Regions from separate parts of the Thauera aminoaromatica genome, predicted to be linked through region 4. Evidence: predicted binding sites of a transcription regulator. Region 4 holds the regulator's gene; each other region holds the start of a gene.

Region 1 (7,083 bases), 950 kb from region 4:
CGATCTTGTTGATCACCAGCAGGTCGCTGCGGGTGATGCCCGGCCCGCCCTTGCGCGGGATCTTGTCGCCGGCGGAGACGTCGATCACGTAGATCGTCAGGTCGGAGAGCTCGGGCGAGAAGGTGGCGGCGAGGTTGTCGCCGCCGGATTCGACGAAGACGATGTCCAGCCCGGGGAAGCGCGCGTTCAGGCGCTCGACCGCCTCGAGGTTGATCGAGGCGTCCTCGCGGATCGCGGTGTGCGGGCAGCCGCCGGTCTCCACGCCGATGATGCGCTCGGGCGCGAGCGCCTCGTTGCGCACGAGGAACTGGGCGTCCTCGGCGGTGTAGATGTCGTTGGTGACCACGGCGATGTCGTACTTGTCGCGCAGGGCCAGGCACATCGCCAGGGTCAGCGCGGTCTTGCCCGAACCGACCGGGCCGCCGATGCCGACGCGCAGGGGGCCGCGCTGCGGTCCGGCGTGTGCACGGGCGGTCGTGGGGGCATGCGCGGCGTGGAGGGCAGAAATCGGGGTCATGATCGGAACAGCCTCGTGTATTGGGTCTCGTGCCGGCTGCTGGCGATCGCCAGGCCGGGGGTGTAGTTGCTCCAGGCCGTCTCGGGCAGCACGAGCGCCGCCGCCGCCAGCGCCGGGATGCGGTCGCCGAGCGTCGCGAGCAGGCGCTGCCCGGCACTCTGGCCGAGCGGCACGGCCTTCACCGCGGCCATCACCTGGTTCTCCAGCCAGGCCCACAGGTAGGCGACGAGCGCCTCGCCGGGCGCTACCTGCCAGGCCGCGGCGGCGGCCGACCACGCGGTGGGAAAGGCGGGGGCCTCGATCGCCAGCAGGCGCGCGCGCCAGCCGGGAATCGACGCAAACGCATCCAGCTCGGCCAGCAGCCTCACCAGCGACCAGCCCATCTGCACCGTCTCGGCGCGCAGCTCGGCAGTCTCGCGGCTGGCGAGAAAGTCGTCATTGAGCCGCGCGAGCTCGGCGTCTTCGTTTCGCGACCACGCCGCGAGCTGGCAACCGAGCAGCGGCACCTCGAAGCGTGCCAGGCTCCATTCCAGCAGCTCGCCGATCCACGCCGCGGCCTCCGCCTCGCTGCGCACGAGGCCGCTCTCCACCGCCCACTCCAGGCCTTGCGAGTAGGTGTAGGCGCCGACGGGCAGTGCCGGGCTGGCGAGCTGCAGCAGGCGCACCAGCGGCAACAGGCCGCGACCCGCTCCCGCGGCGTTGCATTCGATGACAGCGGCTGCGGCGGCGCATGGCCTTGCCGGCGCCGGCCTCGGGCGATGGGTGGCGGCGCTCATTGCCCGCTCATGAGGTGGATGCGCGCGCCGCTGCCGTCGCCCGGGTGCTGGTGGCCGGGCGCGTAGGCGCCGGCCTCGGGCTCGAAGGGCGCGCGCAGCGTGCTGACCAGTGCGCCCAGCCCCACCAGCATGCCTTCGAGCACGTGATCGGCCTGGAGGCGCAGCCAGTCGCCGGCCTCGTCGTGCCCGACCTCGACCGCGACGTGGCGGTTGCCGAGGTGGAAGGCGGCGCGCGCCAGCGCTACCGCCGAGGCGCAGCGCGCCTCGAGCAGGTCCTCGGCGGCGGCGCGCACCTCGACGATGCGGCCGTCGCGTGCGCGCAGCTTCTGTCCGCCGCGCAGGATGGTGCCGCGCGGCAGGAAGAGGCCCACCTCGGCGCCGGAGGCGAGCCGGGTGCGCAGGCGGCTCTTGGTGCGGGCGCCGAAGTCGAGCTCGAGCACCTCGCTCGCTGGCTCGTCGCCCTCGTGGAACTGCTCGATCAGCAGCACGTCGGTGGCGGGAGCGGGCATCACGAAGTCGGCCAGGGTTTCTGCGGTCATCGGCATGGCGGGAGGTCTCCAGTGCGGTTCCGGTGCGCTGCGCTCAGAACAGGAAATAGCGTTGCGCCAGCGGCAGCTCGGTGGCGGGTTCGCAGGCGAGGTGCTCGCCGTCGGCGCGCACGACATAGGTCTCGGGATCGACCTCGATCTGCGGCGTGGCGTCGTTGAGCACCATGTCGGCCTTCGTCAGCGTGCGGCAGCCCTTCACCGCCACAAGCGGCTTCTGCAGCCCGAGCGCGGCCACCGCGGCGTTGTGCAGCGCGGCCTGCGACACGAAGGTCACCGCGCATTTCAGCGCGCGTCCGAAGCTGCCGAACATCGGCCGCCAATGCACCGGCTGCGGGGTCGGGATCGAGGCGTTGGGGTCGCCCATCGCGGCCGCGGCGATCATGCCGCCCTTGATCACCAGGCTCGGCTTGACGCCGAAGAAGGCCGGGCGCCACAGCACCAGGTCGGCGAGCTTGCCCGGCTCGATCGAGCCCACCTCGTGGGCGATGCCGTGGGTCAGCGCGGGATTGATGGTGTACTTGGCGATGTAGCGCTTGACGCGGAAGTTGTCGTTGGCGGTGCTGCCCTCGACCACGGCCACCGCGTCCGGCACCGCCGCCGCCGCGCTGCGCCGCGGCGCCAGCCAGCCGCGCTGCAGCTTCATCTTGTGCGCGGTCTGCCAGGTGCGGATCACCACCTCGCCCACCCGGCCCATGGCCTGCGAGTCGGACGACATCATCGAGAACGCGCCGGTGTCGTGCAGGATGTCCTCGGCGGCGATGGTCTCGCGGCGGATGCGCGATTCGGCGAAGGCCACGTCCTCGGCGATGCTCGGATCGAGGTGGTGGCACACCATCAGCATGTCGAGGTGCTCGTCGATGGTGTTGACCGTGTAGGGCCGCGTCGGGTTGGTCGAGGACGGCAGCACGTTGGGGCGGCTGATCGCGCGGATGATGTCCGGCGCGTGGCCGCCGCCCGCGCCCTCGGTGTGGAAGGTGTGGATGGTGCGATCCTTGAACGCCGCCAGCGTGGTCTCGACGAAGCCCGACTCGTTGAGCGTGTCGGTGTGGATGGCGACCTGGATGTCCATCTGCTCGGCCACCGTCAGGCAGTTGTCGATCGCCGCCGGCGTCGTGCCCCAGTCCTCGTGCAGCTTCAGCCCGATCACGCCGGCCTGCACCTGCTCCTTCAGCGGCGCCGGCAGGCTGGCGTTGCCCTTGCCGAAGAAGCCGAGGTTCATCGGGAAGGCCTCGGCAGCCTCCAGCATGCGGTGGATGTGCCAGGGGCCCGGCGTGCAGGTGGTGGCGAAGGTGCCGGTCGCCGGCCCGGTGCCGCCGCCCAGCATGGTGGTGACGCCCGAGCTCAGCGCCTCCTCGATCTGCTGCGGGCAGATCCAGTGGATGTGGCTGTCGATGCCGCCCGCGGTGAGGATCATGCCCTCGCCGGCGATCACCTCGGTGCCGGCGCCGATCGGGATCGTCACCCCGGGCTGGATGTCGGGGTTGCCGCCCTTGCCGATCCTCCAGATGCGGCCGTCCTTGAGACCCACGTCGGCCTTCACGATGCCCGCCACCGCGTCGATGACCAGCGCGTTGGTGACGATGGTGTCCGCCACGTCGGCGGCCACGCCCTGGCCCTGGCCCATGCCGTCGCGGATCACCTTGCCGCCGCCGAACTTCACCTCTTCGCCGTAGATGGTGAAGTCCTTCTCCACCTCGATCACGAGCTCGGTGTCGGCCAGGCGGAGCCGGTCGCCCACCGTGGGGCCGAACATCTCCGCGTACGCGCGGCGCGAGATCGTCGCCATCACAGGCTCCCTTGCGTCCGGTGCGCGGCGGGCGCGGTCGCGGGCTCGTCCAGCCGTCCCATGACGAGGCCGTTGAAGCCGTACACCTCGCGCTCGCCATCGAGCGCCACCAGCTCGACGGTGCGCCACTGCCCGGGCTCGAAGCGCACCGCCGTGCCGGCGGCGATGTTCAGGCGGAAGCCGCGCGCCGCCGCGCGGTCGAAGTCGAGCGCGCTGTTGGTCTCGGCGAAGTGGTAGTGCGAGCCGACCTGGATCGGGCGGTCGCCGGTGTTGCTCACCACCAGCGTGCGCGTGGCACGGCCGGCGGCGAGTTCGATGTCGCCGTCGGCGACGAAGAGTTCTCCGGGGATCATCGGCCTGCTCCTCACACGATCGGGTTGTGCACGGTCACCAGCTTGGTGCCATCGGGAAACGTCGCCTCCACCTGGATGTCGGGGATCATCTCCGCGACGCCCGCCATCACGTCCGCGCGCGTCAGCAGGGTCGCGCCGTAGCCCATCAGCTCCGCCACCGTGCGGCCGTCGCGCGCGCCCTCGAGGATCGCGCAGGTGATCAGCGCCACCGCCTCCGGGTAGTTCAGCTTCAGGCCGCGCGCGCGCCGGCGTTCGGCGAGCAGGCCGGCGGTGAACACCAGCAGCTTGTCCTTCTCGCGTGGGCTCAGTTCCATCGTCTTCCTCCGCGGCGGCGCGCTGCCGCCCATGGGTTTCAGGTGTTCCAGATCCGCGGCGTGTGCGCCGCCCGTCCCGCGACTGCCGGGCGCGCCGTCGCCCACAGGCGGGTGAACCACTGCCGGCCGGGCTCGCAGGCCGGCCCCAGCCAGCGCGCCACCAGCACGCCCGGCAGCAGGCTCACCGCGCCTTCGCCGGCCGCGGGCGAGAGCGCGCGCCAGGCATCGCGCAAGGCCTCGTCGCAGCGCGGCGAGGCGATCAGCAGGCTCGCGCTCACCGGCTGGCCGTGCAGGCCGGGCGCGGCGGCGAGCAGCCCGCCACCGCCATGCACGACGCCGCGCTCCAGCCAGACCGGCCGGCCGTCGCGCTCGATGCGGGTGCGCATCGCCAGCTCGCCGCGGGCGAAGCGTTCGCCGGAGGCCGTGCGGCCGAAGCACAGCATCTCGCTGCCGATGAAGCAGGCATCGCCTTCCAGGCGCACCTCGGTGGCGAGCCCGGCGAGCGCGCCTTCATGGACGATGCTCTCCTGCGGCAGCCACTCGCACACCGCGCCCGTCGCCACCGCGATGTGCTGCGCGAGCACGCCGCGCGCGCCGGCACTGCGATACCACTTGCCGGCACCCGGGGTGGTCAGCAGCACGTGCGCGCCCGCGCCGATGCGCAGGTCCACCCGCAGCTCGTCGCCGCCAACGATGCCGGCGGGCGGGTGCACCAGCAGGGTGTGGCAGACGGCCTCGCCTTCCGGGTAGAGCGCGCGCTGCACGCGCAGCGGGCCGAAGTGCTCACGGCGTGCGAGCACGCTGCGTGCGCCGCGCTTCTCGTATTCCAGGCTCAGCCCGGCGCGCCAGGGCGTGGATACCGCGGCGCCGGCGGGGGGCAATAGCGAAGAGGCGAGGGGAGGCAGCGGCGGGTACATGGGGGAGGTTTAGCAAGACCCGGGCCAGCTCTCTGAACGCCCGATGGCTGCGCCTGACAGGGGTGTTGCGGGTGCGACGGTGGGGCTGCGCGGCGCGGCGGAGATCCGTCGATGCCCTGTCCTGGTGCGTTCGCCTGCGGGCGCACCAGCGCGGTGCGGCGGCGCAGCGCGACCGCGCAGACCCGCCGGACCCGCCGCGCCCCGCGACGCGGCGACCCTCACACCGCGAGCGCCTCGCGCACCCCGTCGCGGTCCATGTCCGCCCCTGCGCCGCGCATGACGATCTCGCCGCGCTCCATTACCAGGTACTGGTCGGCGAGCGCGCGCGCGAAGTCGTAGTACTGCTCGACGAGCAGGATGGCCATCTCGCCGGTCTCGGCGAGGCTGCGGATGGCGCGCTCGATGTCCTTGATGATGGAGGGCTGGATGCCCTCGGTGGGCTCGTCGAGGATCAGCAGCCGGGGGCCGAAGGCGAGCGCGCGGCCGATGGCGAGCTGTTGCTGCTGGCCGCCGGAGAGGTCGCCGCCGCGCCGGCCCATCATCTGCCTCAGCACCGGGAACATGTCGAAGATGCGCGGCGGGATGGCGCTGCCGCGTGGCCGGGTGGCCAGGCCCATGAGCAGGTTCTCCTCGACGGTGAGGCGCGGGAAGATCTCGCGCCCCTGCGGGACGAAGCCGATGCCGGCGGCGACGCGCTTCCAGGACGGCGCGCGGGTGATGTCCTGGTCGTGGAAGGAAATGCTGCCGCTGGCGGCGGGCACCAGGCCCATCAGGGTCTTCAGCAGCGTGGTCTTGCCCACGCCGTTGCGCCCGAGCAGCGTCGTCACCTTGCCGACGGGCACGTCGAAGGACAGGCCGCGCAGGATGTGGCTGCCGCCGTAGTACTGGTTCAGGTTGTCGACTTTGAGCATGTTCGTTCAGCGCCCCAGGTAGACCTCGATCACGCGCGGATCCGCCTGCACCGTGGCGAGATCCCCCTCGGCCAGCACCGAACCCTCGCACAGCACCGTGACCTTGCCGCCGAGCGCCTCGACGAAGGCCATGTCGTGCTCGACCACCACCAGCGAGTGCTTGCCGGCGAGGCTCGTGAACAGCTCGGCGGTGCGCTCGGTCTCGTCGTCGGTCATGCCGGCGACCGGCTCGTCGAGCAGCAGCAGGCGTGGCTCCTGCATCAGCAGCATGCCGATCTCCAGCCACTGCTTCTGGCCGTGCGAGAGCAGCCCGGCGGGGCGGTCGGCGGCCTGGTCGAGGCGGATCTGGCGCAGCACCGCGGCGACGCGGTCGCGCTCGTCGTCGATGAGGCTGGCGAACAGGGTGCGGCGCACGCGCTTGTCGGCCTTCATGGCCAGCTCGAGGTTCTCGAAGGCCGTGTGCTGCTCGAAGATGGTCGGCTTCTGGAACTTGCGGCCGATGCCGGCGTGGGCGATCTCGGGTTCGGTCAGGCGGGTGAGGTCGATGGTCTGGCCGAAGAAGGCGGTGCCCGAGTCGGGCCGCGTCTTGCCGGTGATCACGTCCATCATGGTGGTCTTGCCGGCGCCGTTGGGGCCGATGATGCAGCGCAGCTCGCCGGCGTCGATGGTCAGGCTGAGCTTGTTGAGCGCGCGGAAGCCGTCGAAGCTCACGGTGATGTCGTCGAGGTAGAGGATGACCTTGTGCGACAGGTCGAGCTCTCCGGGCCGGAGCACCCGCCCGTCCGCGGCCGAGCCGTCCCAGTGCTCGCGCTCGTTCTCGCGCTCGGCGTCGAGGCGGGTGCGCTCGCGTTCGATCTCGAGGGTGGGGATCATGCGTTCGCTCCCTTGGCGGTGTCGGTGGGGGGGGCGGCGAAGCCGTGCGCGCCGCTCGTGACGGGGGGCGTGCCCGGGGCCGCCGCGG
Region 2 (7,083 bases), 120 kb from region 4:
CTGCGCGAATGCCGGCAGGGGGTTGCGCCCGATCGCTTCCATTGGGGGCGCGCCAAAGAAAAACGGCGCCCTGAAGGGCGCCGCGAGGGGATGGGAACCGGAGGAGCACGGTTCCGCAAGCCGGCTCAGTAGCGGTAGGCGGTCTCGCCGTGCGCCGTGGTGTCGAGGCCCTGACGCTCCTCGTCTTCCGGCACGCGCAGCCCGACCAGCAGGTCCGCGACCTTGTAGGCGACGAAGGCGACCACGGCCGACCACACGATGGTCACGAGCACGCTCCAGGTCTGGATCCACACCTGCGAGGCGATCGAGAAGTCCTCGGCGCCGGTGCCGCCCAGACTGGGCGCGGCGAACACGCCGGTGAGGATCGCGCCGACGATGCCGCCCACGCCGTGCACTCCGAACACGTCGAGCGCGTCGTCCGCACCGAGCATGTGCTTGAGCCCATTCACGCCCCACAGGCAGATGAAGCCGGAGAGGGTGCCGATCACGATCGCGCCCATCGGGCCGACCGAGCCGCAGGCCGGGGTGATCGCCACCAGGCCGGCGACCGCACCCGAGGCCGCGCCCAGCATCGAGGGCTTGCCCTTGATGAGCGCCTCGCCGAGCGACCAGGCGAGCACCGCGGCGGCGGTGGCGACCAGGGTGTTGATGAAGGCGAGCGCAGCGCCGGCGGTGGCTTCGAGGTTGGATCCGGCGTTGAAGCCGAACCAGCCCACCCACAGCAGCGAGGCGCCGACCATGGTCAGGGTCAGGCTGTGCGGTGCGAGCGCCTCACGGCCGTAGCCGATGCGCTTGCCCACCATCCAGGCGCCCACCAGACCGGCGATGCCGGCGTTGATGTGCACCACGGTGCCGCCGGCGAAGTCGAGCGCGCCGTCTTCGAGCAGGTAGCCGCCCGGGCCCCACACCATGTGGCAGATCGGCAGGTAGCACAGCGTGAACCAGATCACCGAGAAGATCAGCACCGCGGAGAACTTCATGCGCTCGGCGAAGGCACCGACGATGAGCGCACCGGTGATGCCGGCGAAGGTGGCCTGGAAGGCGATGAAGGCGAACTCGGGCAGCTTCACGGTCTCGGTGAAGGTGTCGGCGAGCGTCTCGATCGTCACCCCGGACAGGAAGACCTTGTCGAGCGAGCCGATGAAGGGGCTGGCTTCGGTGAAGGTCAGGCTGTAGCCGTAGATCGCGAACAGCAGGGCGTTGAGCGAGAACACGGTCATGACCTGCATGAGCACCGAGAGCATGTTCTTGGCGCGCACCATGCCGCCGTAGAACAGCGCCAGGCCGGGCAGGGCCATCATCAGCACGAGCAGCGTGGAGGTCATGATCCAGGCCACGTCGCCCTTGTGCACCTCGGCCACGGCGGCCGCGGCCTCCTGGGCGAAGGCGCCGCCGGAGACGCCGGCGAGCAGGGCTGCCGCCGGCAGGTATGCGAGGAGTTTTCTCATTTTGCGTTGCTCCCTTACAGCGCGTCCGGGCCGGTCTCGCCGGTGCGGATGCGGATGGCCTGCTCGAGTTCGAAGACGAAGATCTTGCCGTCGCCGATCTTGCCGGTGGCGGCGGACTTCTCGATCGCTTCGATCGCCTGGTCGAGGATGTCGTCGGGGATGGCGGCCTCGACCTTGACCTTGGGCAGGAAGTCGACGACGTACTCGGCGCCGCGATAGAGCTCGGTGTGGCCCTTCTGGCGGCCGAAGCCCTTGACCTCGGTCACGGTGATGCCCTGCACGCCGATGGCCGAGAGCGCCTCGCGGACCTCGTCGAGCTTGAAGGGCTTGATGATTGCAGCGATGAATTTCATGTCTTTCTCCGGTTCCGGATGGGCGATGCTCAGAAGCTCTTGGCGATCGACAGGATCACGCGCTCGTCGGCGAGGTCGGCGTTGTCCACGTCGGTGTCGACGTAGTGCAGGCCGAAGTTGAAGCCGCCGAACTCCTTGGTGACGCCCAGCTTCCAGTCGGTGTAGTCGTCCTGGCCCTTGATGTCGCTGTAACCGACGTGGGCGGCGAGGGTGAAGCCGCCGCCGACATCGACCGCGGCGCCGAGGTCGTAGTACTGGCTGCCGTCCGACTTGTCGTAGCCGAACAGGTCGGTGAAGGCGTACGAGTACTTGAAGGACAGGAACTCCCACGACAGGCCGACATAGCCCTCGAGCGTGTTCGGGCTGTTGTAGGGCTTGGGGTAGCTGCCGGGGTAGTAGTACTGCAGCAGGCCGACGTCGTAGCCGATGGCGCCGACCGTCCCCTTGTAACCGCCGTAGAGGTCGAGCTCGAGGCTGTTGCTGACGTCCGTGTTGGCGTCCGACAGCCACGATACGTTCGAGCCCCACACGCCGGCGTACAGGCCGCTGTCGTGGGCGTAGTCGAAGCCGCCCTGCAGCGCGGGACGCTCGTCGGTCTGGCTCCAGCCGCGGTAGGCGTAGTCGGACACCAGGCCGACGTTGGCGGTGAAGGGGCCGTCGCCGGCATGGGCGGTGCCGGCGGTGGCGATCGTGGCGAGGATGGCGAGCGCGGTGGCGAGCGGTTTCGTGTGCATGGTCATCTCCTGACGAGGTTTGGAAAGTTCGCGACGAGACTCGCTAAGCACGTGGCGTGCCAGGGTGCGGAAAGCCTGGTGATTCCTAGGTTTCCGCTTGTCGGCGGGCGGATCTTGCTGCGCTGCGGCAGGGATGGGCGCGCGATTTCGGGGCGTTGCGCACCAATGTGGTGCGCCATTCGTGTTGTGCGAGCGATGGTTGACGGTTCTTGGCGCCAGATCGCGACTTGCGTCGCTCCTACGAAAACCTTCGCCCACCCCTGCGTCGCCCGGGCCCCTGCCGGAACGACGCAAGTCGTGATCACGGCAATGTCGCGCGCACCGCGCCTGCGCCGATCGTGTGCGGCGGGCCGCCGGCGCTCCAGTCGGCAGGGGCGTGCGTGCTAGACTCCGACGCCTCTGCAACCCGGAATCCACGCCATCATGAGCACGCCCCGCATCCTCGACGAAATCGGTGCCCGCCTCTCCGAACTCGCCGCCAACAGCCCCGTCCGCGACATCGAGAAGAACGCCAAGGCCATGCTCGGCTCGGCCTTCGGCAAGCTCGACCTGGTCACCCGCGAGGAATTCGAGGTGCAGCGCGAGGTGCTCGCGCAGGCGCGGCGCAAGCTCGCCGAGCTCGAGGCGCGCGTCGCCGAACTGGAAGCGAAGCTGGCCGGCGGCGACAAGGCCTGATCCAGCTGCGTTTCCACACGCTGCATTCGCGTCTGGCGGCGCTCCTGCGGAAACCGGCAAGGTTCCCGGAAACCTCGTAGGAGCGGCGCCAGCCGCGAACGGACGGTGGGTGGCGATGGGCGTCGCGACACGCTGGATGCTGCGTTCGCGTCTGCATGAAACACCGTATGCGTCTCGTGACCGAATGCCCCCGGTCCCGCGTTCCGCATATTTCTTTGTCATCGACCGCGGCTCCGCTAGACTGACGATTCCTTTCCGTCCGGAGTCGCAGATGTCGCTCGCCCTCGTTCATGCGCGCGCGCTCGACGGGATCGAGGCGCCCCCGGTCACGGTCGAGGTCCACCTGGGCAACGGCCTGCCGCAGTTCCATCTCGTCGGCCTCGCCGACACCGAGGTGCGCGAGGCGCGCGACCGCGTGCGTGCGGCGATCCAGTCGGCGCAGTTCGAGTTTCCCCAGCGCCGCATCACCGTCAACCTGGCGCCTGCAGACCTGCCCAAGGAGGGCGGGCGCTTCGATCTCGCGATCGCGATTGGCATCCTCGCCGCCTCCGGCCAGGTGGCCGAGCGGCTGCTCCCGCGCCTGGAGCTGTGCGGCGAGCTTTCGCTGAACGGCGGATTGCGCCCGGTGCGCGGGGTGCTCTCGGCAGCGCTCGCCGCCGCGCGCGCCGGACGCGCGCTGGTGCTGGCGCCCGCCAATGCGGCCGAGGCCGCGCTCGCGCGCAGCGCCACCGTGCTCCCGGCCGACAGCCTGGGCGCGGTGTGCGCGCATCTCAACGGACACACCCGCCTCGAGCCGGCGCTCGCGGCGGCCCCCGAGGACGAGGACGCCGCCGGGCTGCCCGATCTCGCCGATGTGCGCGGTCAACTGCAGGCGCGGCGTGCGCTCGAGGTCGCCGCGGCGGGCGGGCATTCCCTGCTGCTGTTCGGACCGCCGGGTACCGGCAAGTCGATGCTGGCGCAGCGTCTGCCCGGCGTGCTGCCGGCGATGGACGAGGACGAGGCGATCGAGGCCGCCGCGGTGGCCTCGATCGAGGGGCGCCTGGATCCGCGCAGCTTCCACCGCAGACCTTTTCGGTCGCCGCATCACTCGGCCTCGGCGGCGGCGCTGGTGGGCGGCGGCGCGGTGCCGCGCCCGGGCGAGATCTCGCTCGCGCACCACGGCGTGCTGTTCCTCGACGAGCTGCCCGAGTTCGACCGCCGTGTGCTCGAGTCCCTGCGCGAGCCGCTCGAGACCGGCACCGTCACGGTGTCGCGCGCGCGCCGGCGCGCCGAATTCCCTGCCCGCTTCCAGCTCGTCGCGGCAATGAATCCCTGTCCCTGCGGCCATCTCGGTGATCCGCGCCGCGCCTGCCGGTGCACGCCCGAGCAGGTGGCGCGCTACCGCGGGCGGCTGTCCGGCCCCTTTCTCGACCGCATCGACCTCACCGTCGAGGTGCCTGCAATCGCGCCGGAGGTCCTGCTCGAAAGCCCGCCGGGCGAGCCCTCCAGCGCGGTGCGCGCGCGGGTGGCGGCGGCGCGTGCGCTGCAGGCAACGCGTCAGGGCTGTCCGAACGCCCGCCTGCCGGCCGGCGAGGTGGAGCGCCACTGTCGCCCCGATCCGGGCGGCGAAACCCTGCTGCGCCAGGCGATGCAGCGGCTCGACCTGTCGGCGCGGGCGTATCATCGTGTCCTGCGCGTCGCGCGCACGCTCGCCGATCTCGCCGGCGCGTCCCGTCCGGGGGCAGCCCAGGTGGCCGAGGCGATCCAGTACCGGCGCAGCCTCGACTCCCGCTGAACGACCCCGCGCCCCGTGCGCCGTCGGCTGCGGACGACGACACCAGGAGTCCGCCCCAAGGCGTACATGATCCGACCGCTCACCCACGCCCGCCTCGCTTCGCTGCTGGCAGCCCTGTCCTCGATCGGCCCGTTCGCGATCGATGCCTATCTGCCCGCCTTTCCGGCGATCGCGGCGGCGTTGGGCGCGAGCCGGCTGGAGGTGCAGCAGACGCTGACGATCTACATGGTGGCGCTCGCGTCCATGGTGCTATGGCACGGCGCGCTCGCCGACCGTTTCGGGCGTCGCCGCGTGCTGGTCGCGTTGACGGTGGTGTTCGCGCTCGCCTCGCTGGTGTGCGCGCTGGCGCCGAGCATCGAGTGGCTGTGGTTCGGGCGCGCGCTGCAGGGGCTGAGCGGCGGCGCGGGCATCGTGGTCGGGCGTGCGGTGGTGCGCGACCTGCACGAGGGGCCGCAGGCGCAGCGCCTGATGTCGCGGGTGATGCTGATCTTCGCGCTCGCTCCGGCGCTGGCGCCGATGCTGGGCGCGGGCCTGCTCGCGCTCGCAGGCTGGCGGGCGATCTTCTTCTTCCTCGCCCTTTTCGGGCTCGCGCTCGCGTGGACGACGTGGCGCTTCCTGCCCGAGACGCTCGCCGAGGAGGACCGCCAGCCGCTGCATCCGCGGCCGCTGCTGCGCGCCTACCTGGCGATCTTCCGCCACCCGGCCTTCATGTTGCTGGCGCTCGGGGTGGCGCTGAACTTCAACGGTTTCTTCCTCTACGTGCTCTCGGCGCCGGTGTTCATCCTCGAGCATCTGAGCCTGGGCAGTGGCGGTTTCGTGTGGCTGTTCGGTCCGGCGGTGGGCGGGATGATGATCGGCTCGACGCTCTCCGAGCGCGTGGCCGGGCGCTGGTCGCCGGTGCGCACGGTGGGCTTCGGCTTCGTCTTGATGTTCGCGGCGGTGGTGGCCAACGCCGCGGTGTCGGGCCTCCTCGTCCCCGCGGTGCCGGTCTCGGTGCTGCCGATCGGCTTGTTCAGCTGCGGCATGGCGGTGGCGATGCCGAGCATGAGCCTGCTCGGGCTGGAGATCTTTCCCGAGCGCCGCGGAATGGCGTCGAGCTGCCAGAGCTTCCTGCAGATCGGCTTCAACGCGGCAAGCTCGGCGCTGGTGGCGCCGCTGTTGTGGTCGAGTCCGCTCGGGCTGGCGTCGGGGATGGGCATGTTCACCGCGCTCGGCCTGTGTGCGTGGATGGCATGGTGGCGGCTGGGCGCGCACGTGCGCGAGGGTGCGGCGTAGCAAGGTCGCGCCACGCCCGTAGTGGTTGGCCCCTATTTTTGTCGCGGATGCATTCGGCTAAGGTCACGCCTCGTTCTAGTATCCGTGTGTTATCGACCGCCCTGCTCGGGGCGTCACGTTCATGTGCCGGTGGGCCGGCTCACGCCGCCTCTGTCGCGCTCTTCTCGCCGCAAGGAATCGCAACGCTATGCTCGAAGTGGATGGCCTGGTCAAAGCCTTCGGCGGCTTCCATGCCGTGGATGGCTGCACCCTGCGGGTGGCCAAGGGCGAGATCCTCGGCCTCATCGGCCCCAACGGCGCGGGCAAGACCACGCTGTTCAACCTGGTCGCCGGCGCCCTGCAGCCGACCGCGGGCACCATCCGCTTCCTCGGCGAGGACATCACCGCGCTGCCTACCGACGCGCGCTTCCACAAAGGCCTGGTACGCACCTTCCAGATCCCCCACGAGTTCCACAACCTCACCGCGCGCGAGAATCTGATGATGGTGCCGCCGCGGCAACCCGGCGAGAACCTCTTCGCCAACTGGTTCGCCGCCGGCAAGGTGCGCGCGGCCGAAGAGGCGGTGCGCCAGAAGGCCGACGACACGCTCGCCTTCCTGGAACTGACTCACGTCGCCGACGAGCGCGCGGGCAACCTGTCCGGCGGGCAGAAGAAACTGCTCGAGCTCGGCCGCACGATGATGACCGACGCCAAACTGGTGTTGCTCGACGAGCCCGCCGCCGGTGTCAACCGCACCCTGCTGCGCAAGCTCGAGGAGAAGATCCTCATCCTCAACCGCGAGCGCGGCTACACCTTCATCCTCATCGAGCACGACATGGAGATGA
Region 3 (7,083 bases), 460 kb from region 4:
CCCCCTCGCCAGGCACTCCGGCCAGCTCGTCCGCCCCGCCGGCGAGAAACACCGGGGCGGCGTCCGCCCCCCCTGCCAGCGCGCACATCAGCACCTCGGGATCGTCGGGATCGCGCTGCAGCGCGGCGATCCGCGCCGCGCAAGCCGCACGCAATCCCCCGGCAAGCAGGTCCTCGATCACGCGCAGGTGGTCGAGCCGGGCCGAACAGCATGCGAACCAGGGCTCCGCGAGCGCCGACGGCAGCGCCCCGCCCTTCCCGGCGGCGAGCAACTTGCGGCGCAGGCGTTCGAGTTCGGCGAGCGGCATCGCCTGGCACGCCGCATCCCAGGCGCTGCGCACCTCGGGCGGGCAGAAGGCCGCGAAGCGCGCGAAGCACGCCTCCTGCGTCTCGATCAGATGCAGCAGGTCGGGCTCGGCGGGATGACGCGCGTTGGCCGCAGCGTTCGCCCTCCCAGCGGCGAAGGCGGCCGCACCGGCCGCACGCTCCTGGCCGGCGAACTCCTTGCCCTGCATCAGGTTGAACAGCGCCACCAGCAGGCGCGAGATGGCTGGATCGGTCGCGATGTCGGCCGCCTCGAAGACCAGCGCCAGCAGCGCGGCGATCGCCTGCGTGAATCGCTGCGTGGCCTCGTGCGGCGTGCAGCGGCCGGCGGCGATCGTCGCGCGCAGCGCGGGCAGCCCGTCGAGGGCGTGCAGCGCGAGCGCGATCCGGGTGAGCAGGCGGGAGCCGCCCGTCGGCGCCGCGCCGCCCCTCGCGTCGAGGACGTCGGCCTGCTCCAGCCAGGTCCGCAGCGCGGCATCGGCCTCGATGCTGGCCGCCACGCACGCCGCGCGATCGCCATCGAAGTGCCTGCCACCCGCGGCGAGGTGAAGATTCGAGCACCCGCGCTCGGCCTGCAGGCGATGCACCAGCTCGCTCACCGCCCGCACCAGCTCGCAGCTGCGCGCCAGTTGCTCGAGCTCGCGCAGCTCACAACGGCGCGCAGCGACCAAAAAGGCGAGGATCGATTCCATGCAGGGCTCCGGCAAGAAGAGGGTCTGCGACCGGCGGCCGCACATCCCCCCAAGCAAGACCCGTGCAAGCCCGACGCCTGGGCTCTGCCGTAGGAGCGACGCAAGTCGCGATCACGGCCCTGCCGCCCGCCGCCCGCTGCCGCACGCGGAATCGTGCGATCGCGACTTGCGTCGCTCCCACCAAAACCAGCGCGCCCTTCCAGCGCCGACGCCTGGCGCTGCTGTAGGAGCGACGCAAGTCGCGATCACGGCCCCGCCGCCCCCGCCACCCGCTGTCGCAGGCGGAATCGTGCGATCGCGACTTGCGTCGCTCCCACCAGAACCACCGCTCCCTTCCAGCGCCACCGCCTGGCGCTGCTGTAGGAGCGACGCAAGTCGCGATCACGGCCCTGCCGCCCCCGCCGCCCGCTGCCGCAGGCGGAATCGTGCGATCGCGACTCGCGTCGCTCCCACCAGAACCAGCGCTCCCTTCCAGCGCCGCCGCCTGGCGCTGCCGTAGGAGCGACGCAAGTCGCGATCACGGCCCTGCCGCCCCCGCCGCCCGCTGCCGCACGCGGAATCGTGCGATCGTGACTCGCGTCGCGCCCGCAAGGGGCTACGCGGCGCTTCGAGGGCTCGGGCGGAGCTGGCCGATGGCCTCGATCAAGCCCTCGCCCACCCCATCGGGCCCGCGCTGCCAGCCGTCGAAATGCAGCAGCTCGGGCAACGGGACGCGCTTCAACCAGCCTGCGGCCTCGAGCTCCGGCTGCGCGTGGAAGTCGCGCACATAGCCGACGCACAGATAGGCGATCGGCACGATCTCGCGCGGGATGCCGAGCGCCTCGCGCAGCGCCTGCTGGTGCAGGATGCTCACCCAGCCCACGCCCAGGTTCTCGGCGCGCGCCGCCAGCCACAGGTTCTGCACCGCGCACACCGCGCTGTACACGTCCATCGCGCCGATGTGCGTGCGCCCGATCACCACCGGGCCGTGGCGGCTGCGGTCGCAGGTGATGCAGATATTGACCGGCGACTCGAGGATGCCCTCGAGCTTCAGGTTGCGATAGGTGTCGCGCTTGCCCTCGTCGAACATCTGCTCGGCCTCGGCGTGCGCGGCGAGGAAATCGGCGTGGATCTTCGCGCGCACCTCGCGCGAGCGCACCACGACGAAATCCCACGGCTGCATGAAGCCGACCGAGGGCGCGTGATGCGCGGCGGTGAGCACGCGCGCGAGCACCTCGTCGGGGATCGCGTCGGGCAGGAACTCGCCACGCACGTCGCGCCGGGTGTGGATGGCGCGATAGACGGCGGCGCGCTCGGCGGCGTCGAACAACGGATTGGCCTGGAAGCGCGCGGCGGCCGGGTCGTGAATCGGTGCGGACGCGTCGGTGCTCGCCGGCGCGCACTGCGCCTGCGTCGGGCTGCTCATGAAGTATTCCCCTTGTCGTCGAGCAGTGGGCAGCCACCGACCAGGCGGCTGCGGGATGCACTTCGAGGCCGGTCTTCCGGCTGCGGATCATCTCGTCCGGGCGCCTTCCCGGTCCTCGTGGACCAGTGGCTGGGCGAACCTCGCCCGGACAATCCCCTACACGGCGCTGGGCGCGCGGCGGAATTGCACCGCCTTCCCGATTCTCCCGCGCACACGCGGGCACCTCGAAGCAGAGAGGGCGCAAGCTTAGCGGCAAAGGCGGCCGCGGGCAAAACAAGGCGGACACCGCCGCGCGGGGTGGGAGGTCGCCCGATCGCGACTTGCGTCGCTCCTACGAAACCGGCGCGCGCATCCTTGCGCCCGGCGCCCGAGGTGGGACGTGGGAGCGACGCAAGTCGCGATTCCCACCCGCGTCGACCTAGAAACGCTCCTCGCAGCCGCCGCGCTGGATCGCGACTTGCGTCGCTCCTACGAAAACCGGCGCGCACATCCTTGCGCCCGGCGCCCGGGTTGGGACGTGGGAGCGACGCAAGTCGCGATTCCCACGAAACCGGCGCTCGGCCATTGGCCCTCCCGACGCAGCGCCGGCTCGATTCCTCTATAATTATGAATTCTTGACACAACCGCCCACCCAGGAGGCACCATGTCCCAGCGTCCGTTCAAGATCCTCGGCATCCAGCAGATCGCCATCGGCGGTCCGAGCAAGGAGAAGCTCAAGACCCTGTGGGTCGACATGCTCGGCCTGGAAGTCACCGGCAACTTCGTGTCCGAGCGCGAGAACGTCGACGAGGACATCTGCGCGATGGGTTCCGGGCCGTTCAAGGTCGAGGTCGACCTGATGCAGCCGCTCGACCCCGAGAAGAAGCCCGCGGTGCACACCACCCCGCTCAACCACGTCGGCCTGTGGGTGGACGACCTGCCCAAGGCGGTCGAATGGCTCGGCGCCAACGGCGTGCGTTTCGCGCCCGGCGGCATCCGTCGCGGCGCGGCGGGCTATGACATCACCTTCCTGCACCCCAAGGGCAACGACGAATTCCCCATCGGCGGCGAGGGCGTGCTCGTCGAACTTGTCCAGGCCCCGCCCGAGGTCGTCGAAGCCTTCGCCCGCATCGCCAGCTGATCGCCCCCGGCGTTTCATGTAGGAGCGACGCAAGTCGCGACCCAGCGCCGCGGCAGGCGATGCGCCTCGGTCGCTGCGGGACGGCCGTGATCGCGACTCGCGTCGCTCCCACAGCGCACCCCGAACGCCCGCAAGCACCGCCACCCCGGCGTTTCACGTAGGAGCGACGCAAGTCGCGATCCAGCGCCGCGGCAGGCAATGCGCCTCGATGGCTGCGGGACGGCCGTGATCGCGACTCGCGTCGCTCCCACAGCGCACCCCGAACGCCCGCAAGCACCGCAACCCCGGCGTTTCACGTAGGAGCGACGCAAGTCGCGATCCAGCGCCGCGGCAGGCGATGCACCTCGGCGGCTGCGAGACGGCCGTGATCGCGACTCGCGTCGCTCCCACAGCGCACCCCGAACGCCCGCAAGCACCGCAACCCCGGCATCTCCTGTAGGAGCGACGCAAGTCGCGATTGCAGCGCCGCGGCAGGCGATGCGCCTCGGTCGCTGCGCGTCGCCGTGGATGCGGCGGCGCAGCACCTGCCCCGAAGTGTCGAATTTTTTTACACCGCCCCCCTCGCGACGTCCTCTCCAGAGCAACAGAACCCTTTAAATCAAGCACTTGCAAAACAGGCACTGATATTGCTTTGTACGTTCCAGCGGTGACCAATCGCCCTGTTTTCAACAACGAAGACGCCGGCCCCCGGGTTGGTACGTCCCAGTTTTAAAGGATTGCGCCAATGAAAAAACTTGCTCTCATCGCAGCGACCGCGTCGCTCGCAGCCGTGTCCACCGGTGCTTCGGCCGCTTATGTCAGCACTGCCAACCTGGGCGGCGACTTCGCCATCACCGGTTTTGCGGACGCCACCCCGGGCACCTACCAGATCGCCCTGACCAACCTCAGCGGCGCCCTTTCGCTGGCCGCCGGCCCGGCGGGCACCTACACCGTCGGCATCGGCCCCGGCAGCGCCGGCCCGACCGGCACCGCCACCGCCACCTTCTACTCGGGTCCCGGCGGCACCGTCACGCGCAGCATCAGCTCGAACGTCGGCATCTTCACCGGCAACCTCACCCCGACGGGCCTCACCCCGGGCATCTACAACTTCGCCTTCGGCGCCGGCCCGGCGTTCTCCGTCGGCTTCAACTTCGGCGGCTCGTACGACGGCGCGACCACCTCCGGCGTCCTCGGCCTGCTCAACGGCCTGCTCGGCACCAGCTTCGTCGATCCCACCGGCGCGGGCACCCTGGCGATCACCGGCACCGTCACCAACAACAGCTTCATAATGGACGTCGTCGAAACGGCGACCAACTGGCCCGGTGCCGGCGCGCTGCTCGCTGCGGCCGACTATGGCGTGTTCCTGCAGTCGAACGGCCTTACCGATACGACCGCCAACAGGCTCGCCTATGCGCAGAGCCCGACCTACAACCGCACCGACGGCACCTTCCGCGTCAGCAACGTCGCCGTCACCGCCGTCCCCGAGCCCGCCTCGCTGGCCCTGCTGGGCCTCGGCCTGGCCGGTCTGGGCGCGATGCGTCGCCGCAAGCAGGCCTGATCCTCGGCTGCTGCAGTCCCGCAAACCGGCATCCTCGCGAGGGGGTGCCGGTTTTTGCGTTTACACTCCCGGGCCAGGCCGGTCGCCCGCGATCGCGCTCCACCGCGCCGCGCCAGGCGCACACCCGACGCCCTCGCACACCGCCATGTTCGACAAGATCCTCACCCTCTGCACCGGAAACATCTGCCGCAGCCCGCTCGCCGAGTTCCTGCTGCGCGACCGCCTCGCCGCGCGCGGCCGCGCGGCCACCGTGGCCTCGGCCGGCATCGGCGCCCTCGTCGGCCATCCCGCGGACGAGACCACCCAGCGTGTCGCCCTGCGCCACGGCATCGACCTCTCGCCCCACGTCGCGCGCCAGCTCACCCCCGAGATCACGCGCTGGGCCGACCTCATCCTGGTGATGGAAAAGCACCACCTCGAATACGCCACCCGCCTCGACCCCAGCGCGCGCGGCAAGATCTTCCTGCTCGGGCATTGGGACAAGGCCGAGGTGCCCGACCCCTATCGGCTGGCCGAGGAAAACCACCAGCTCGCCTACGACATCATCGCGCACACCGTGGATCAATGGATCGGCAAGCTCTGAATTTGATCGCGACTTGCGTCGCTCCCACGGGCGCGCGGCAGCCCTGTGGGAGCGACGCAAGTCGCGATTGCGGCGCATCCGATCCCGCCCGCGCCGAATGGAGCTGCCGACGCCGAATGAATTGGATACCGCGGCGCGGCATTCCTGCATGCTTGATCGCGACTTGCGTCGCTCCTGCAAAAACCATCGCACCACTCCGCATGCCCTATCCGTGCCGCTTAATTGCTTCATTCGGCAAGGGCATTCACAGACCTTGCCAATTAACGCCGCGCACATTAATCCGAAAAAGTTTCTCCAAGGCTTTCAAAAACGTTTTTCATCGGCGTACAATCGGCACGTTTTCATCACCACAAAACATAACGATCATGACCACCTACGCCGAACTGCAGCAAAAAATCGCCGAGCTCCAATCCCAGGCCGAAGAACTGCGCAAGCGCGAACTCGCCGAAATCATCGCCGACGTCAAGCAGAAGATCGCCGCCTATGGCCTCAGCGCCGCCGATCTCGGCCTGCAGGCGGGCCGCGAATCCACCGCCGCCCCGCAAAAGACCAAGACCGCGCTCAAGGCCAAATACCGCGACCCCGCCACCGGCGAAACCTGGGTCGGCCGCGGCGCCACGCCCAAGTGGATGCGTGCCTACCTCGAAGCCGGCCGCAACAAGGATGAATTCCTGATTTAATCCGTTTCCGCACATCGGCCGGGGCGTCATTTCCCCGGTCAAAAGCCCCGCCCCGATGACGACACATCACAAGGTCAATCATCCGGTCGGGGCTTTCTCTTTCGAGCCGAACGGAACACCGCGGCATCCGGATTGCCGTCAAGCCGGGAGCGGATTGCCCAATCGATGCCGTTCCCGAATCACAGGATTTCCCGCACCACCCACATTGCAACGCCGCTTTCGTAGGAGCGACGCAAGTCGCGATCGGGCGATTCCGCAGGCAATGCGCGACGGCAAGGGCGGCATGGCCGATATCGCGACTTGCGTCGCTCCTACGGGAAACGCCGTGAGTGATCTGGCGATGGCGCACGACCAGCGCGATGGTTTTCGTAGGAGCGACGCAAGTCGCGATCGGGCGATTCCGCAGGCAATGCGCGGCGGCAAGGGCGGCATGGCCAATATCGCGACTTGCGTCGCTCCTACGGGAAACGCCGTGGGCGATCTGGCGATGGCGCACGACCAGCGCGATGGTTTTCGTGGGAGCGACGCAAGTCGCGACCGGGCGATTCCGCAGGCAATGCGCGGCGGCAAGGGCGGCATGGTCGATATCGCGACTTGCGTCGCTCCTACGGGAAATGCCGTGGGCGATCTGGCGATGGCGCACGACCAGCGCGATGGTTTTCGTAGGAGCGACGCAAGTCGCGATCGGGCGATTCCGCAGGCAATGCGCGGCGGCAAGGGCGGCATGGTCGATATCGCGACTT
Region 4 (7,083 bases):
CACCCCCGCACGCGAGCGCCTGCTGCTGCGCGAGGCCGACGGCGGCCTGGCGGCCCCGGCCGCATGCGGCTACGATCACTTCGCCTGAGGCCCGATCCGGCCCACCTCTCGAAACGACCATGCGCCCCACCGCCCGCCTGCTGATGAGCCACCCCGCCCACTTCATCTCGCTGGGCTTCGGCGCCGGGCTGTCGCCGTGGGCGCCGGGCACGGTCGGTACCCTGCTCGGGTGGGCGATCTACCCACTGATCCGCACCCCGGTGTCGGAGTTCGTCTTCCTCGCACTGCTCGCCAGCTTCTTCCTCGCCGGCGTGCTCGCCGCCGAGCGCACCGGGCAAGCGCTGGGGGTGCCAGACCACGGCGGCATCGTCTGGGACGAGATGGTGGCGATCTGGCTGGTGCTGCTGTTCACCCCCGCCGGGCTGCTGTGGCAGGCGATCGCGGTCGCACTGTTCCGCTTCTTCGACATCGTCAAACCGCCTCCGGTGCGCTGGGCCGACCGCAGCTTCAAGGGCGGCTTCGGGGTCATGTTCGACGACCTCGTCGCCGCCGGCTACACCCTGCTGGCGCTCGCGGTGCTGGTCCACCTGCTGGGGAGCTGAGACCATGACCGATCACGAACTCGACGCCCTCGCGCGCAGGGTGGGCGAAGCCCTCGCCAACCGCAGGCTGTGGCTGGCCACCGCGGAGTCCTGCACCGGCGGCTGGATCGCCGAGGCCGTCACCGCGATCGCCGGCAGCTCGGGCTGGTTCGACCGCGGCTTCGTGACCTACTCGAACGACGCCAAGGCTGACATGCTCGGCGTGCGCGCCGCGACGCTGGAGACGCACGGCGCGGTCAGCGAAGCCACCGTGAGCGAAATGGCCGCGGGCGCGCTCGACCGCAGCCGCGCCGACCTCGCGGTGGCCGTGTCCGGGGTCGCGGGACCGGGTGGAGGCAGCCCCGCCAAGCCGGTCGGCACGGTCTGCCTCGCTTGGGCACGGCGCGACGGCCCCACCGGGGTCGTCACCGTCCATCTCGACGGCGACCGCGCCGCGGTGCGCCGGCAGACGGTGATCCTCGCCCTGCAAGGCGTACTCGAACGCTGCGTCTGAGGGGCGCAGGGCGCACGGGGCCGGGAAATCCGAACCGCCACCCTCGCCACTTCGCCGGACGCAGCCCCGCGCCGGAAATCCGCATGACATGTTTGCTGTAATTGCATACAGGCTCTACACTTACGGCATCAGGCCTGCACCCCGCATGTCTGCAATCTTTGTGCCATAATCAGGCAATCAAACAGGACGCACTTCCATGGACGAAAACAAGGCCAAAGCCCTCTCCGCGGCGCTGTCGCAGATCGAAAAGCAGTTCGGCAAGGGTTCGATCATGCGCATGGGCGACGGCAGCATCGAGCGCGACATCCAGACCGTCTCCACCGGCTCGCTCGGACTCGACATCGCGCTCGGGCTCGGCGGTCTGCCGCGCGGTCGGGTGGTCGAGATCTACGGCCCCGAATCCTCCGGCAAGACCACGCTCACCCTGCAGGTCATCGCCGAGATGCAGAAGCTCGGCGGCACCGCGGCCTTCATCGACGCCGAGCACGCGCTCGACGTCGGCTACGCGGAAAAACTCGGCGTCGACATCGAGGATCTGCTGATCTCGCAGCCCGACACCGGCGAACAGGCGCTCGAGATCGCCGACATGCTGGTGCGCTCGGGCGGCGTGGACATCGTGGTCATCGACTCGGTCGCCGCGCTCACCCCCAAGGCCGAGATCGAGGGCGAGATGGGCGACCAGCTCCCCGGCCTGCAGGCCCGCCTGATGTCGCAGGCACTGCGCAAGCTCACCGCCAACATCAAGCGCACCAATACCCTGGTGATCTTCATCAACCAGATCCGCATGAAGATCGGCGTGATGTTCGGCAGCCCGGAGACCACCACCGGCGGCAACGCGCTCAAGTTCTACGCCTCGGTGCGCATGGACATCCGCCGCACCGGCACGATCAAGAAGGGTGACGAGGTGGTCGGCTCCGAGACCCGCGTCAAGGTGGTCAAGAACAAGGTCTCGCCACCGTTCAAGGAAGCCCACTTCGACATCCTTTACGGCGAGGGCATCTCGCGCGAAGGCGAGATCATCGACCTCGGCGTCGAGCACAAGATCGTCGACAAGTCGGGCGCCTGGTACGCCTACAAGGGCGACAAGATCGGCCAGGGCAAGGACAACTCGCGCGAGTTCCTGCGCGCCAACCCGGTGCTGGCCCGCGAGATCGAGAACAAGGTGCGGGTCGCGGTCGGCCTGCCCGAGCTGCCGCCCGCCGCCGCGTCCGCCCCGGCGCCGGCCGAGGCCTGACCCCGTCGGCACCGACATGGGCGAGCCGAGCCTGCGCGAACGTGCGCTCCGCCATCTCGCCCGGCGCGACCACTCGCGCGCCGAACTTGCGCGCAAGCTCGCACCCCATGGCGAGCCGGCCGAGATCGAAGCGGTGCTCGAGCGCATGCGCGAGCTCGGCCTGCAGTCCGACGAGCGCTACGCCGAGGCCTTCGTGCGCGGCAAGGCGGCGCGCTTCGGCACCGCACGATTGCGCAACGAGCTCGTGCGGCGAGGCATCGACCGTGACCGGATCGACGAGGCGCTCGCCGACGAGTGCGTAGAATCCGAGATCGAGCGGGCGCGCGCGGTGCTGCACGGCCGCTTCGCCACCCCACCCGCCGACGCACGCGAATGGGCGCGCCAGGCGCGCTTCCTGCAAACCCGGGGCTTCGCCCCCGAGCTGATCCGCAAGCTGCTGAAAGAGCCCTACGATGAGTCTGCTTAAGGTCGCCGGCCTGCAAAAGCGCTACAAGGCGCGCACCGTGGTGCATGACGTCGGCTTCGAGGTCGGCTCGGGCGAGGTCGTCGGCCTGCTCGGTCCCAACGGCGCCGGCAAGACCACCTGCTTCTACATGATTGTGGGTCTGGTGCGCGCCGACGGCGGCCAGATCGCCCTCGACGGCACCGACCTCACCCACCTGCCGATCCACGCCCGCGCGCGTTTGGGCCTGTCCTACCTGCCGCAGGAGATGAGCGTGTTCCGCAAGCTCAGCGTGGCCGAGAATATCCGCGCCGTGCTCGAACTCCAGGGGCTCGAACGCCGCCAGATCGAGGAGCGGCTCGAGGAACTGCTGATGGAACTGGGCATCCATCACCTGCGCGACAACACCGCGATCTCGCTCTCGGGTGGGGAGCGCCGGCGCTGCGAGATCGCCCGCGCGCTCGCCACCGACCCGCGCCTGATCCTGCTCGACGAGCCCTTCGCCGGGGTCGATCCGATCGCGGTCATCGACATCCAGAAGATCATCCGCTTCCTCAAGGAGCGCGGTATCGGCGTGCTGATCACCGACCACAACGTGCGCGAGACCTTGGGCATCTGCGACCGCGCCTACATCATCAGCGAAGGTCGCGTGCTGGCGAGCGGAGAGCCTACCGAGATCATCGAGAACGAGCGCGTGCGCCAGGTCTACCTCGGCGAGCACTTCCGCCTGTGAGCCCGCCCTCCTGCCGACCGCGATGAAACCCAGCCTCCAGCTCAAGCTCTCCCAGCACCTCACGCTGACGCCCCAGCTGCAGCAGTCGATCAAGCTGCTGCAGCTGTCTACGATCGAGCTGAACCAGGAGATCGAGCGCGTGCTGCTCGAGAATCCCATGCTCGAGCGCGAGGATGGCGACGGCGGCGTCGACTACGCCCCCGCGCCGCCGCCGGGCAACGCGCCCGAGCGCGAAGCCGCGCCGGAACCCGCCGCCGAACCGGCGGGCGAGTCGATCACGCACGAGGGCGGCGAAGGCAGCAGCGAGGACGAGGGCATCGACTGGTCCAACGTGGGTCAGGGCGCGTCCAGCCGCAGCGAGGACGACGAGGACGGCGACTACCAGGACATCCAGGCCGCCGGCGTGTCGCTGCGCGAACACCTCGACCAGCAGGTCGCCCTCTCGCCCCTGTCCGACCGCGACCGCGCGCTGGTGCGCTTCCTGATCGAGGCACTCGACGACGACGGCTACCTGCACCAGCCGCTGGAAGATCTCCTCGAGCTGTTGCCGCAGGACGCCGAGGTCGATCTCGACGAGCTCGCCATCGCCCTGCGCCACGTGCAGAGCCTCGAGCCGGCCGGGATCGGCGCGCGCAGCCCGCAGGAATGTCTGGCCCTGCAGCTCCAGGCCTTGCCCGAGTGCCCGATACGCCCTCTCGCTCTCGAGATCGTGACCAGCCACCTCGAACTGCTCGCGGAGCGCAACTTCGCCCGTATCCGCAAGCTCACCGGCTGTGACGACGAGGGTCTGCGCGAAGCGCAGGCCCTGATCTGCAGCCTCGACCCCCACCCCGGCTCGCGCTACTCCACCGCCGAGACGCGCTACGTGCTGCCCGACGTCGTCGTGCGCAAGCTGCGCGGCCAATGGACCGTGAGCCTGAACCAGGAAGCGATGCCCCGCCTGCGCATCAACCGCCTGTACGCGAGCCTGTTGCAGCAGAACCGCGCACAGGGCGGCGGCCTCGGCGGGCAGCTGCAGGAGGCGCGCTGGCTGATCAAGAACGTCCAGCAGCGCTTCGACACCATCCTGCGCGTGTCCCAGGCCATCGTTGACCAGCAACGGCAGTTCTTCGATCATGGGGACGTGGCGATGCGGCCACTCACCCTAAGGGAGATCGCAGACCAGCTCGAGCTGCACGAATCCACCGTCTCGCGCGTCACCACGCAGAAGTACATGGCGACGCCGCGCGGAGTCTTCGAGCTCAAGTATTTTTTCGGCAGTCATGTCGCGACCGACACCGGCGGTGCGGCTTCCTCCACGGCGATTCGTGCGCTGATTCGCCAGCTGGTGGACGCGGAGGACAGCAAGAAGCCGCTGTCCGACGCCAAGATCGCCGAAATTCTCGGCCAACAGGGAATCGTCGTGGCGAGGCGCACGATCGCCAAGTACCGCGAGTCCCTCAACATCCCGCCGGTCAGCCTGCGCAAATCCCTCTGACAACAACAGGAGTCATCCATGAATCTGAACATCACCGGGCGCCACGTCGAAGTCACCCCCGCCATCCGCGAATACGTGACCTCCAAGCTCGATCGCGTCATCCGCCATTTCGACAACGTCACCAGCGTCACCGTCATCCTGTCGGTCGAAAAGCTCAAGCAGAAAGCCGAGGTGACGCTGCACGTGCGCGGCAAGGACCTCTTCGTCGAAGCGGACGACGCCGACCTCTACGCGGCGATCGACGCGATGACCGACAAGCTCGACCGTCAGGTTCAGAAGTACAAGCAGAAGCAGTCCGACCATAACCACGAGTCGCTCAAGCACCAGGTCCCCGAGGCCTGAGGACCGGCTTGAAGCTCCCCGTCCGGGGTGTGGTTATAATGCGCGCGTTTTCACGAAGCGCGGCCGCACACGCCCCGGACCGGATTCCCGCCCCCCTGGCGGCAGCTGACGGAAGAGTGCGCGAGCCCACCTGCGAATGAGCCTGATATCCCAACTCCTGCCGCTTTCCAACGTGGTGATCGATCTCGACGCGAGCAGCAAGAAGCGCGTCTTTGAACAGGCCGGCCTGCTGTTCGAGAACAACCAGGGCATCGCCCGCAGCACCGTGTTCGACAGCCTGTTCACCCGCGAACGCCTCGGCTCGACCGGACTGGGTCAGGGCATCGCCATCCCGCACGGCCGCATCAAGGGGCTCAAGGACGCCGCCGGCGCTTTTCTGCGCCTGGCCACCCCGGTGCAGTTCGATGCTCCCGACGGCCGTCCGGTGGACATGCTGTTCGTGCTGCTCGTGCCCGAACAGGCCAACGAAACCCATCTGCAGTTGCTCTCCGAGCTCGCGCAGATGTTCAGCGACCGCGAGTTCCGCGAGACCCTGCACGGCGCGACGGATGCCGCACAGATCCACCGCCTGTTCGTGAATTGGGGTGCCGATGCGGCAAACCAGCCTGACCCGGCTGTATGAGGCGCACCGCGAAAGCCTGAGCCTCGTCCACGTCAGCGGACCGATCGGTGCCCGTCTGTCGGTCGCCGAAGAGCGCATCTGGCCGGCCGACCTCGTCGGCCACCTCAACCTGATCCACCCCACCCGGCTACAGGTGCTCGGCGCCGCAGAGCTCGCGTGGGCGCAACGCCAGGCGAACGAGAAGGTCGCCCACCACCTCAACGAGATCCTCTCGGCGCACCCCCCCGCGATCATCGTCGCCGACGGCTGCGAGATCCCCAACATCCTCCACGGCATCTGCGAGGCGCACGACGTCGCGCTGTTCACCGCGCGCCACCCCTCGGCGAGCGTGATCGACCAGCTCCGCCTCTACCTGTCGCGCGAGCTCGCCGAGAAGGTCTCGCTGCACGGCGTGTTCATGGACGTGCTCGGGCTCGGCGTGATGATCACCGGCGATTCCGGCGCGGGCAAATCCGAGCTCGGCCTCGAGCTGATCTCGCGCGGCCACGGCCTTGTCGCCGACGACGTGGTCGAGCTGTCGCGCATCGCGCCCACGGTGCTCGAGGGCCGCTGCCCCGAGATGCTGCAGGATTTCATCGAAGTGCGCGGCCTCGGCCTGATCAACATCCGCACCATCTTCGGCGAGACCGCGTGCCGGCGGAAGATGCGCCTGCGCCTGATCTGCCACCTCGACCGCCGCCAACCCGGTCCCGACGACCCCTGCCGGCTGCCGCTGCAGCAGGAGACGCAGGACATCCTCGGCGTGAAGGTCGCCCGCGTCGTGCTGCCGGTGGCCGCGGGACGCAACCTCGCGGTGCTGCTCGAGGCCGCAGTGCGCTCGACCATCCTCAAGCTGCGCGGCATCGACTCCACCCAGGAATTCATCGACCGCCAGGCGCGCGCGCTGCACGCCGAAGAGGCCTACCGCGCCGACTGAGCCACCCGCACTTGCGGCACGGCGCCGCCGGCTGTTACGCTCGATCGCTTTGCAGCAGCCTACTGGCCGGCCATGAGCTCCACTCCCGATTACCTGGAACGCATCCTCAACGCGCAGGTGTACGACGTCGCCGTCGAGACACCGCTCGACCTCGCCACCAACCTGTCGGCGCGCACGCACAACCGCATCTACTTCAAGCGCGAGGACATGCAGCCGGTGTTC

Evidence for each region. Region 4 encodes sigma-54, which starts transcription at its own class of promoters, with help from an activator protein. Its sites were predicted from a motif close to TGGCACGCTTNCTGCTNA; they were not measured.
Region 1: TMZ1T_RS19075 (urease accessory protein UreD) is a predicted target of sigma-54. The motif match lies at 5,221-5,238, and genes of this name have one in related genera.
Region 2: TMZ1T_RS02885 (TorF family putative porin) is a predicted target of sigma-54. The motif match lies at 2,580-2,597, and genes of this name have one in related genera.
Region 3: TMZ1T_RS05550 (PEP-CTERM sorting domain-containing protein) is a predicted target of sigma-54. The motif match lies at 4,156-4,173, and genes of this name have one in related genera.

What each region holds. Positions count from the first base shown of each region.
Region 1 covers NC_011662.2:4,331,606-4,338,688, reverse strand. Annotated here, with positions in the region: gene ureG (urease accessory protein UreG) at 1-517, opposite strand, end outside; gene TMZ1T_RS19100 (urease accessory protein UreF) at 514-1,293, opposite strand; gene ureE (urease accessory protein UreE) at 1,290-1,838, opposite strand; gene ureC (urease subunit alpha) at 1,876-3,627, opposite strand; gene TMZ1T_RS19085 (urease subunit beta) at 3,627-3,980, opposite strand; gene ureA (urease subunit gamma) at 3,992-4,294, opposite strand; gene TMZ1T_RS19075 (urease accessory protein UreD) at 4,333-5,211, opposite strand; gene urtE (urea ABC transporter ATP-binding subunit UrtE) at 5,430-6,122, opposite strand; gene urtD (urea ABC transporter ATP-binding protein UrtD) at 6,129-6,995, opposite strand; gene urtC (urea ABC transporter permease subunit UrtC) at 6,992-7,083, opposite strand, start outside.
Region 2 covers NC_011662.2:670,289-677,371, forward strand. Annotated here, with positions in the region: gene TMZ1T_RS02875 (ammonium transporter) at 126-1,352, opposite strand; gene glnK (P-II family nitrogen regulator) at 1,463-1,801, opposite strand; gene TMZ1T_RS02885 (TorF family putative porin) at 1,831-2,535, opposite strand; gene TMZ1T_RS02890 (accessory factor UbiK family protein) at 2,959-3,210, shown strand; gene TMZ1T_RS02895 (YifB family Mg chelatase-like AAA ATPase) at 3,482-4,984, shown strand; gene TMZ1T_RS02900 (multidrug effflux MFS transporter) at 5,051-6,259, shown strand; gene TMZ1T_RS02905 (ABC transporter ATP-binding protein) at 6,447-7,083, shown strand, end outside.
Region 3 covers NC_011662.2:1,248,365-1,255,447, reverse strand. Annotated here, with positions in the region: gene TMZ1T_RS05565 (nitrate regulatory protein) at 1-1,015, opposite strand, end outside; gene bluB (5,6-dimethylbenzimidazole synthase) at 1,611-2,420, opposite strand; cobalamin riboswitch at 2,470-2,662, opposite strand; gene TMZ1T_RS05555 (VOC family protein) at 3,064-3,540, shown strand; gene TMZ1T_RS05550 (PEP-CTERM sorting domain-containing protein) at 4,265-5,077, shown strand; gene TMZ1T_RS05545 (low molecular weight protein-tyrosine-phosphatase) at 5,223-5,660, shown strand; gene TMZ1T_RS21725 (H-NS histone family protein) at 5,777-6,340, shown strand; gene TMZ1T_RS05535 (hypothetical protein) at 6,666-7,083, shown strand, end outside.
Region 4 covers NC_011662.2:789,266-796,348, reverse strand. Annotated here, with positions in the region: gene thiL (thiamine-phosphate kinase) at 1-88, shown strand, start outside; gene TMZ1T_RS03470 (phosphatidylglycerophosphatase A family protein) at 120-602, shown strand; gene pncC (nicotinamide-nucleotide amidase) at 607-1,095, shown strand; gene recA (recombinase RecA) at 1,292-2,329, shown strand; gene recX (recombination regulator RecX) at 2,346-2,795, shown strand; gene lptB (LPS export ABC transporter ATP-binding protein) at 2,782-3,504, shown strand; gene TMZ1T_RS03445 (RNA polymerase factor sigma-54) at 3,527-4,981, shown strand; gene hpf (ribosome hibernation-promoting factor, HPF/YfiA family) at 5,000-5,323, shown strand; gene ptsN (PTS IIA-like nitrogen regulatory protein PtsN) at 5,460-5,945, shown strand; gene hprK (HPr(Ser) kinase/phosphatase) at 5,914-6,861, shown strand; gene ilvA (threonine ammonia-lyase, biosynthetic) at 6,934-7,083, shown strand, end outside.